2 regions of the Metabacillus sp. cB07 genome follow, and region 2 is predicted to be linked to the other one. Evidence: riboswitches for the same ligand, from Rfam matches in the RefSeq annotation. Region 2 holds a riboswitch; the other holds the start of a gene.

What was found. Region 2 has a riboswitch for lysine ahead of JOJ89_RS17900 (Na+/H+ antiporter NhaC family protein). Riboswitches for the same ligand answer to the same signal wherever they lie in the genome.
Region 1: another riboswitch for lysine. It lies ahead of JOJ89_RS15660 (aspartate kinase); the one in region 2 lies ahead of JOJ89_RS17900 (Na+/H+ antiporter NhaC family protein).

The regions. Positions count from the first base shown of each region.
Region 1 covers NZ_CP069296.1:3,038,867-3,044,304, reverse strand. Annotated here, with positions in the region: gene uvrC (excinuclease ABC subunit UvrC) at 1-1,624, shown strand, start outside; lysine riboswitch at 1,699-1,880, shown strand; gene JOJ89_RS15660 (aspartate kinase) at 2,011-3,252, shown strand; gene JOJ89_RS15655 (YslB family protein) at 3,302-3,718, opposite strand; gene JOJ89_RS15650 (succinate dehydrogenase cytochrome b558 subunit) at 4,066-4,674, shown strand; gene sdhA (succinate dehydrogenase flavoprotein subunit) at 4,705-5,438, shown strand, end outside.
Region 2 covers NZ_CP069296.1:3,487,971-3,493,408, reverse strand. Annotated here, with positions in the region: gene JOJ89_RS17915 (bifunctional metallophosphatase/5'-nucleotidase) at 1-950, shown strand, start outside; gene JOJ89_RS17910 (YunC family protein) at 1,012-1,314, shown strand; gene yunB (sporulation protein YunB) at 1,417-2,184, shown strand; lysine riboswitch at 2,306-2,488, shown strand; gene JOJ89_RS17900 (Na+/H+ antiporter NhaC family protein) at 2,616-4,172, shown strand; gene JOJ89_RS17895 (sodium-dependent transporter) at 4,389-5,438, shown strand, end outside.

The DNA.
Region 1 (5,438 bases), 450 kb from region 2:
GCGGCTTGTGAGTGAAATCAGGGATTTTGAATACATTGTAACCTCTTCAAATATAGAAGCGCTAATCTTAGAGCTGAATCTGATAAAAAAGCATGATCCAAAATACAATATCATGCTGAAGGATGACAAAATTTATCCGTTTATCAAAATCACCGGTGAAAGACATCCGCGGCTGATCGTTACCAGAAATGTAAAGAAGGATAAAGGAAAATACTTCGGTCCCTATCCAAACGTGCAGGCAGCAAGGGAAACGAAAAAGCTGCTTGACCGCCTCTATCCTCTAAGAAAATGCTCCACACTCCCTGATCGTGTATGCCTTTACTACCACATGGGACAATGCCTTGCACCCTGCGTCTACAATGTGACCCAGGAACAGAACAGGCAGATGGTGGACGAAATGACGCGCTTTCTTAAAGGCGGATTTAAGCAGATTAAAGAGGAACTCTCAAAGAAAATGCTGGCTGCATCTGAGAACCTTGACTTTGAACGTGCGAAGGAATTCCGGGACCAGATTGCCCATATTGACGCCACGATGGAAAAGCAAAAGATGACGATGAATGACTTTGTCGACCGCGATGTGTTCGGTTATTCGTACGACAAGGGGTGGATGTGCGTTCAGGTGTTTTTTGTAAGACAGGGCAAGCTGATTGAACGGGATATTGCCATGTTCCCGCTTTATCAGGAACCGGAAGAAGAGTTTTTAACCTTCCTCGGCCAGTTTTACTCAAAGAGCAATCACATTCTTCCTAAAGAAATACTGCTTCCGGACAGCGTTGACCGGGAGATGGCTGCTGAGCTTCTCGGAGTCACTGCGACGCAGCCTCAGCGGGGAAAGAAAAAGGATCTCGTTCTGCTTGCACATGAAAATGCGAAAATTGCCCTTAAAGAAAAATTCTCGCTGATTGAGCGCGATGAAGAACGAACGATAAAAGCGATCGACCAGCTGGGTGAAAAAATGGGTATTTATACGCCTGCAAGAATTGAAGCCTTTGATAATTCAAACATTCAGGGTACAGATCCGGTATCGGCCATGATCGTTTTCATTGACGGGAAGCCTGCTAAAAAGGAATACAGAAAGTATAAAATTAAAACCGTTAAAGGCCCTGATGATTATGAGTCGATGCGGGAAGTTGTCCGCAGACGATATACGCGCGTCCTGAAAGAAGAACTACCGCTTCCTGACTTGATTATTATTGACGGGGGAAAAGGCCACCTTGCAGCAGCTCAGGATGTGCTTGAAAATGAGCTTGGCTTGACCATACCTGTAGCAGGCCTTGTAAAGGACGACAAACATAGAACATCCAACCTCATGGTCGGCAGTCCGCCTGAAATTGTGGAGCTTGAACGAAACAGCCAGGAGTTCTATCTCCTCCAGCGCATTCAGGATGAGGTTCACCGGTTTGCGATTACTTTCCACAGGCAGACGCGCGGAAAGACCGCTTTTCAATCGATTCTGGATGACATACCCGGCGTTGGCGAAAAGCGCAGGAAGGTCCTGCTGAAACATTTCGGGTCTGTGAAAAAAATGAAAGAGGCAAGTATTGAGGACATTATCGCTGCAGGCATGCCTTCAAATACCGCAGAATTAATCTATGAAAAACTGCAGGAAAAAGAAGAAGCATAAAATGTTCTTGCTTTAAGCAGTAAGGTTTGCTAAAATTTTAACTAATTTCATAAATCAGATCGTTTAGTTCGTTAAATGACGGTAGAGGTGCGGACTTCAAGAGTAGCGCGTCAGAGGAAAATGGATTCCTTTGAAGACGCGTGAAAGGGGAGCGCCGCCGAAGCAAAGAAAGAGCCATTTCTTCTCTTTGCTGGTTTTGCGTTTAAGAGACGCAGGATTGTCAAGAAGATGTTTTTCTTGGAGCGCTATCTCATTGTATGAATGAAGTTCCATTATTCGTTTATGCAAGCAATGAGATAGAGAATCTCATTGCTTTTTTTGCGTTTTCCGGGATTCTCCCTTTTACTTGCTGACGATCAAATAAGACTTGAAAGGCGAGAGGCGATATGGGTTTAATTGTACAAAAATTTGGGGGCACATCAGTTGGTTCTCCGGAGAAAATCATGAATGCTGCCAACCGTGCAGCTGAAGAAAGCCAAAAGGGCAACAGTGTTGTTGTCGTTGTATCGGCAATGGGGAAAACAACGGATCATTTAGTATCACTTGCAGCTGAAATCACACAAAAACCAAGCAAGCGCGAAATGGACATGCTGCTTTCAACAGGAGAGCAAGTGACCATCTCTCTACTGACAATGGCTTTGCAGGCGAAAGGCTATGACGCTGTTTCCTATACAGGCTGGCAGGCCGGCATCAGCACAGAGCACGTCCATGGAAATGCGAGAATTTCCGGAATTGATACAGAGAAAATAGAAAAACGGCTTTCTGAAGGGAAAATCGTCGTTGTTGCCGGATTTCAGGGCTTTGCAGACGGCAGCGAGATTACGACTCTTGGACGCGGAGGATCCGATACAACAGCAGTTGCCTTAGCAGCGGCGCTGAAAGCGGACAAATGCGATATTTATACAGATGTGACGGGTGTTTACACAACCGATCCGCGCTTTGTAAAAGGGGCAAGAAAGCTTGAGGGAATTTCCTATGATGAAATGCTTGAGCTCGCTAACCTGGGAGCGGGTGTCCTGCATCCGCGTGCAGTTGAATTTGCCAAAAATTACGGAGTACCGCTTGAAGTCAGATCCAGCACAGAAGCCGAACGGGGCACGCTTATTGAGGAGGAAACAGATATGGAACAGAATTTAATTGTAAGAGGCATTGCATTTGAAGATCAGGTGTCAAAAGTGACGGTTTGCGGGCTGCAAAACGGATTGATGGCTCTTTCCACCATTTTCAAAACACTCGCAAGCCACGGAATCAATGTGGATATTATTATTCAAAGTACAGCAAACGCACAGATTGCTTCTCTTTCATTCTCTGTTAAAACAGGTGAGGTCGAAGAGACCGTGCACGTTCTTGAAACGTATAAGGAGGAACTCGGATTTGAACGGATCGAATTTGAAAACGGCCTGGCCAAAGTCTCGATCGTAGGATCCGGAATGGTCTCAAACCCGGGAGTTGCCGCGGAAATGTTCCATGTTCTTGCGAAGGAACAGATTGAGGTGAAAATGGTCAGCACGTCAGAAATAAAAGTTTCAACGGTAGTCGGCCATGCTGATATGGTGAAAGCGGTAGAAGCGCTGCACGACGCATTTGAACTTTCAGAGCAGCCGGCAGGCGTCCTTGGCGCCAACTGAGAGCTTTGATGAAAATAAAAAAAGGGCGGGTATCATGAGTACCCGTCCTTTATTCGTTTTCAAACTCCATGTCTTTGTAGTCCCATTTCACAGTAAAGTGAACTTTGTCCGCACGTTTTTTAACATGCTCATATGTTTCGGTGATCTGCTTGTTCATGCGCTGCACCTGCTGGGCGATGAAACCTGCTTCAAGCTGGAACGAAGGTTCTTTCATCGTTTTAAATCTTGCCTGGATCAGTTCGCTTTGCAGCTGAAATTCCATTTCGTCTTTTTTCTTATGTACAAGTGAAAGGTTTCCAAAGCCTGCGAGCGAAAAGAAAGCGATCAGCTCGTCGATGGATTCTGCCGGATACTTCCGCGCAAGGCTCTTGCCTGCCCAGTACATCATGGAAGCGGACTCGTTCCCCAAAATGTCAGGAATAAGCACTTCTCTAAGGAGTTCATATGCAAACGCAGGCACCTGCATATCTCTGAGCTGTGCCGTGTCAATTTGTTCTTTCGTTTTTTTCACATTCTTCCCCTCTTTCTGATTTTTATTATATATCAAGATGCGGCATGAGGCACATGCAATAAAAGTAAATTATCTGACCGATCAGCGCCAGATTAGTATTTTAAGAAAATAAAAATTGTTTGAAAAAGAGATTTGTCACAAAATTAAAATTTATGAACACGTTTTCTTGACGCTGTACCGCGTGAGGAGTACAATAAATTTGTCACATTTTATCATACAATGTTTATTTTTTTAAAAGATTGCCGGGGAATAGGAGAAACATTAAAAAAAAGATTTTAAGATTACTAGGGGGTTATGTTGAGATGGCTGGAAACAGAGAGTATTTGAACCGAAGACTTCATTCCTTGCTTGGAGTGATTCCGGTTGGCGTCTTCTTAATTCAGCATCTTGTTGTAAATAACTTTGCAACAAGAGGAGAAGAAGCATTTAACAATGCTGCACATTTTATGGAAAGCTTGCCGTTTAGAATTGTTCTGGAGACATTTATTATATTCCTCCCGCTTTTATACCATGCAATCTACGGAATTTACATTGCGTTTACAGCGAAAAACAACGTCAGCAAGTTCGGATACTTCCGCAACTGGATGTTCATGCTTCAGAGAATCTCAGGTGTTATTACACTGATTTTCGTTTCATGGCACGTGTGGGAAACAAGAATTGCAGCTGCCTTTGGAGCAGAAGTGAATTTTGATATGATGGCCTCTATTTTCAGCAATCCATTCATGATTGTTTTTTACGTAGTTGGTGTAGTATCAACAATCTTCCACTTTGCAAACGGCCTGTGGTCATTTGCTGTGAGCTGGGGAATTACAGTCACTCCTAGATCACAATTGATCTCCACTTACGTGACAATCGCACTTTTCCTTGCACTGTCCTACGTTGGAGTCAGCACTATTTTTGCATTTGTTTGATGAGTACTAGAATCAAAGGGAGTGGGCCAGATGAGTAAAGGTAGAATTATTGTCGTCGGAGGCGGTTTGGCAGGCCTGATGGCAACCATCAAAGCAGCAGAATCCGGCGTTCATGTAGATTTATTTTCGTTAGTACCAGTTAAGCGCTCTCATTCCGTTTGTGCACAAGGCGGAATCAACGGCGCTGTAAATACAAAAGGAGAAGGCGATTCTCCTTGGGAGCATTTTGATGATACAGTTTACGGCGGGGATTTCCTTGCCAACCAGCCTCCTGTAAAAGCGATGTGCGAGGCAGCTCCGTCAATCATTCACTTGCTTGACCGCATGGGTGTCATGTTCAACCGTACACCGGAAGGGCTTCTTGACTTCCGCCGTTTTGGAGGAACGCAGCATCACCGCACGGCATTTGCCGGTGCAACAACAGGTCAGCAGCTTCTGTATGCGCTTGATGAGCAGGTCCGCCGCTATGAAGTGGCAGGTCTTGTTACAAAGTACGAGGGCTGGGAATTCCTTGGAGCCGTTGTCGATGACGATGGTGTATGCAGAGGTATCACCGGTCAGGATTTAACAAGCATGGAAATCAAGTCATTCCGTTCCGACGCTGTCATCATGGCAACGGGCGGACCTGGAATCATCTTCGGAAAATCAACAAACTCTGTCATCAACACGGGATCAGCAGCTTCCATCGTCTATCAGCAGGGCGTTCACTATGCAAATGGCGAGTTCATTCAGATTCACCCGACAGCTATTCCGGGAGATGACAA
Region 2 (5,438 bases):
GGAAAGTAACGGATCCGTTTCAAAGTCTTCGCGAAACACTGGAATTGATGAAAGACCAGACGGATATCATCATTCTGCTTTCTCATTTAGGGATTAATGACGATGAACTCCTGGCTGCGGAATTCCCTGAAATTGACGTCATTTTAGGTGCCCACACCCACCACGTCCTGGAAAAAGGGAAGCTGGTGAATGATGTGCTTCTTACAGGTGCGGGGAAAAACTGCAGCTTAATCGGCCACGTGGCATTTTCAGTTGACGGCGGCAATCTTTTTTCAAAAACAGCAAATGTAATTTCAGTTGGGGCTGAGCCGGAATGTGAGGAAGTGAAAGAGTTCCTCGATGCGGAGAGGAAGAAAAGCGATGAGATTCTGTCAGAGGAAGTGACAGTGCTTGACAGGGATCTCACACTGAACTGGTTTGGCCCTTCTGACTTTACAGCCCTTCTGGCATCAGCCGTCAAGGAGTGGTGCAAAGGCGATGTGAGCATGGTCAATGCCGGGCTGCTGCTGGAACCTTTACAAGCAGGCTCAGTGACGAGAAAAGACCTTCACAGGATTTGCCCGCATCCAATAAACCCCTGTAAAGTGCAGTTAAAGGGAGATGTCCTGAAAGAAGTGATTGCAGAGTCACGGACAGAAAAAATCGAGCAGTTAAGATTAAAGGGGCTTGGATTCAGGGGGAAAGTAATGGGCCGGATGATTTTTGACGGAATAGAGGTTCGCAGTGAGCAGAAATCAGATGGTTTAAATCACATTACGGGCATTCTTATACAAGGAGAGCCGCTTGATCCTGACCGCACCTATGACGTTGCGACAGTCGATATGTTCACTTTGGGCGTGCTGTACCCTTCCATTTACCATGCTGAAAAGAAAACCTATTATATGCCTGAAATGCTGCGTGATGTCCTTGCCTGGAAGCTGAAACAGGGACATTCGTACAAGAATGCCTAGTTTTCACACTCAATGCCTCCTGCCTTCATAAATTACAGAAGGAAGGGAGTGTGAAAGAACGATGGTATCCATGACACCTATTATGATTGGAAGTCATCAATTTACAGCTATAACGGTTGCTTTGCCTAAAACAAATTTCATGGCTGTTACAAGCGACAAAGGGTACATTATGTGCGGAGCACTCGATGTAGCGCTGCTGAATGAAAAATTGAAAGAGCGGGGAATTATTGCAGGCAGAGCAGTCGGCGTCCGGACGATCGAACAGCTTCTTGATGCTCCGCTTGAATCCATCACCTTTGAAGCCGAAAACCGCGGAATTCACGTAGGAATGAGCGGAAGAGATGCCCTGCTTAGAATGCTCTGAGACGAACTTTATAACAGCATCGTTTTAATAGATAACTTCAAAAAAATAGCGTACATCCCTCCTTACATGCATAAATATAGCTTGTAAAGGGGGGATTTATTTTTGGCCAGATTCCGCAGCCGTCCTCATAAAAAAGGGCCGCTTCCTTTCAGATATGTATTCCTGCTTTCACTCGTCTTTTTTATCTTATCTACAGCTGCGGGGCTGTGGATTGTTAATAAGGGAATTGAACCGACATTAATGACGGTGGCTGAAACCGAAACAAAACGGATTGCGACACTTGTTATCCAGAATGCGATTAACAAGGACATTAAAGAAGATGTAGATGTGGATGAAATGTTTGTCGTTGATACGGATGAAAAAGGGAATGTGACGACAATCGATTTTAACGCCAAATTTGTCAGAAGCGTGCTTGCCAAGACAACCGACAAGATTCAGGCGAATTTAAGAGAAGCTTCCAAAGGTAATATTGACGCGCTTGAACTGCCGGAGGGCGAGCATCTTACGAAAGATAAACAGGGCGAGGGAATCATCTACTCGATTCCGCTTGGCCAGGCAACGAATAATGCACTGATTGGAAACCTCGGTCCGAAAGTGCCCGTCCGTTTTTACGTTGTCGGTGAGGTGCAGACTGATGTGAAGGAAACGATTCAGCAGTATGGAATTAACAATGCGCTGATTGAAATAGCAGTTGAAATTGAAGTGAATGTCGAGGTGGTCATTCCGTTCTCCACACGAACTGCTACAGTAAGAAACAACATCCCGATTGCGATTAAAGCTGTTCAGGGGCAAGTGCCAAGCTATTACAACGGGGGCGGAGGAAGCTCACCTCCTGCGCTTGAAGTTCCCGTGGAATCAACTGGAAGGTAAGTTGCTGTTGATAGATTAGGAGATTATTGATATAATCCAACTAGTTAATGAGCTGCTTTTTGGGGCTAAAGAAATATGTCCGTTAAATCAGCATACAAATTGAATACTTCACCTTGTCTCATGATGAGGTAGAGGCGCGAAAAAGAAGAGTAGATAGTGTGAGGATGACAACTGAGATCACTATACAAAAGGCTTTTTTGCCGAAGTTATGCAGCATGCGTCAACATCTGCACAGCTGGGGTTACCTTGAATAAGGGTAACACTGTCATTGCAGGGATATCTGCAATGGTGGGCTACTGATCGTGGAGGATAACATAACATTACCTAAAAAGAGTAATGATAGTTATTTTCTATCGTACTCTTTTTTATTTGCACTTTTTTATCCTTGCATCGTGCCGGTAGCCCCATTACTAATTCCAGGAGGTTTTACCATGTCAGGCACTATTTATTCAATTCTTCCCCCGATCATCGCCATTCTGATGGTCATACTTACAAGGAAAGTCCTTCTTTCACTAGGAGTCGGAATCCTTTCCGCCGCACTTATTCTCACAAACTTTTCCATTGGAGAAACCCTTTCGAAAATCTGGGGAGCTTTTAAAGCCATCTTTATTGCAGACGGAGAGCTCAATACGTGGAATGTGTTCATTCTTCTTTTCCTGCTTATCCTTGGCGTTGTGACTGCGCTGATTTCCATTTCAGGCGGAAGCAGGGCGTTTGGCGAATGGGCTCAAAAGCGTGTTAAAACACGGGCTGGTGCTCAGTTTACCGCTGCACTTCTGGGCATTATGATTTTTATCGACGATTATTTCAACGCACTGGCTGTAGGTCAGGTCAGCCGTCCGATTACAGACCGGCAGAAAGTTTCAAGAGCCAAGCTTGCCTATATTATTGATTCAACCTCTGCGCCAGTGTGTGTTGTTTCTCCGGTTTCAAGCTGGGGAGCGTATATCATTGCCATGATCGGGACCATTCTTGCAACCCACAGTGTTTCTGAATATACCCCGTTGTCTGCTTTTATGACGATGGTTCCTATGAATTACTATGTGTTCGCTGCACTGGCTCTAGTTTTTGCAACGGCCTACTTCAACATCAATCTCGGCAGCATGAAGTTTCATGAAGAGCGGGCTATGAAAGAAGGCGTATTGTTTGATCCTGAAAAAGAGCCGCTCGGAGATATTAAGGAAGATCTGCCGGTCAGTGATAAAGGCTCGATCGGAAATCTTGTCTGGCCGATTATTGCCCTGATTATTGGAACAGTAGGCGCCATGCTCTGGACCGGGTATGAAGGCGTTCTAGCAGAAGATGGCGTTAAAGTGACGCTTCTTACAATGTTTGAATACACGGATGTGGCGAAGTCGCTTGTCATTGGAGGACTTATCGGTCTCGTGGTTACACTTGGTTTATATTTAGGCAAAGGCATCTCTTCTGCCTACTTGCCAAAAGCTTTCCTTGAGGGCATTAAATCAATGCTTCCGGCCATTTATATTCTGACGCTTGCCTGGATGATCGTTGATTTGATCGGCCAGCTGAAAACAGGAGAATACCTTGCAGGGCTAGTAGAGCAGTCAAACATGAATACAGCCTTCCTGCCTGTCATTCTGTTCGTTCTTGCAGGTTTTATGGCGTTTGCTACAGGAACGTCATGGGGAACATTCGGCATCATGCTTCCAATAGCAGGCGAAATAACGGCTGCAACTGATATTTCGATGCTTCTTCCGGCAATGGCGGCTGTCCTTGCAGGAGCTGTACTCGGAGATCACTGTTCTCCTATTTCAGATACGACGATTCTATCCTCTACTGGAGCGGGAAGCCATCACATCGACCATGTGGTGACGCAGCTTCCATATGCAGTGTCAGGAGGAATCATGGCAGCTCTTGGATATTTAGTTCTTGGACTTTCCGGAAGTATGATTCTGGGACTTTTGACAGTAATTGTGCTTTTAATTGTCTTTATCCTTATTTTCAAGAAAAAGGCAACAGCTGTTTAACAAATAAGAAAAAAGCAGAGTTCACGCGGACTCTGTCTTTTTTTTGCGAGAAAATATGACAGATTTATCATTTTACTATAATAAATTTCAAAAATCATTTTGACTTAGGCATAATGTCCGATTATACTATGTATAGTTATATTGAAATATCAGAAAATATTAAAAATTATAATTCTTCCAAATTCGGAAGAAAAGGCTAAAGGGGGCTTTACACAAATGGATAATCGTCCACAGTGGGGAACAAGGGCAGGCTTTATTTTAGCGGCTGTCGGATCGGCAATCGGACTTGGAAACATCTGGCGTTTTCCTGGAGTGGCGTACGAAAACGGCGGAGGATCGTTTTTCATCCCGTACCTTTTCGCATTGCTGACAGCAGGTATTCCCCTGCTTGTAATGGAATTTACTCTAGGTCACAAGTACCGCGGTTCTGCACCTTTAACGTATGCACGGTTAAGCAAGAAGTTTGAATGGCTCGGATGGTGGCAGGTTGGAATAGCATTTGTCATTTCTACTTATTATTCTGTCATTATCGCATGGGCAATATCATACAGCGGTTTTTCATTAAATTTAAGCTGGGGAAAAGACACTCAAACGTTCCTCTTCAATGATTACCTTCAAGCTGCAGCGCCTGGCGAACTTGGCGGATTTGCACCTGGAGTTCTCATTCCGCTCCTGATTGTATGGGTGGTTACACTTGGTGTTTTATTTGCCGGAGTTAAAAAAGGGATTGAGCTTGCAAACAAAATTTTCATTCCGACTTTAGTGGTCTTATTCTTAATTATTGTTATCCGGGCATTAACACTTGAAGGTGCTGCACTAGGTCTTGAGGCATTTTTCAAACCTGACTGGAGCATGATTGCAAACGGCAAGGTGTGGGTTGCTGCTTACGGGCAGATCTTCTTCAGTTTATCGATTGCATTTGCCATTATGGTTACGTACTCAAGCTATCTGCCTAAAAAATCGGATATTACAAACAATGCGTTCATTACGGGTTTCGGAAACTCTGCATTTGAGCTTCTTGCAGGAATCGGGGTTTTCAGTGCACTTGGTTTTATGGCTATGCAGCAGGGCGTTCCGGTAAGTGAAGTCGTTTCTAAAGGAATCGGTCTTGCATTTATCGTATTCCCGCAGATTATTAATGAATTCCCGGCATTTAACCAGCTTTTCGGATTCTTATTCTTCGCATCCCTGACGCTTGCCGGACTTACATCTCTCATTTCGATTGTTGAGACATTTGTTGCGGGTGTACAGGATAAATTCAATGTT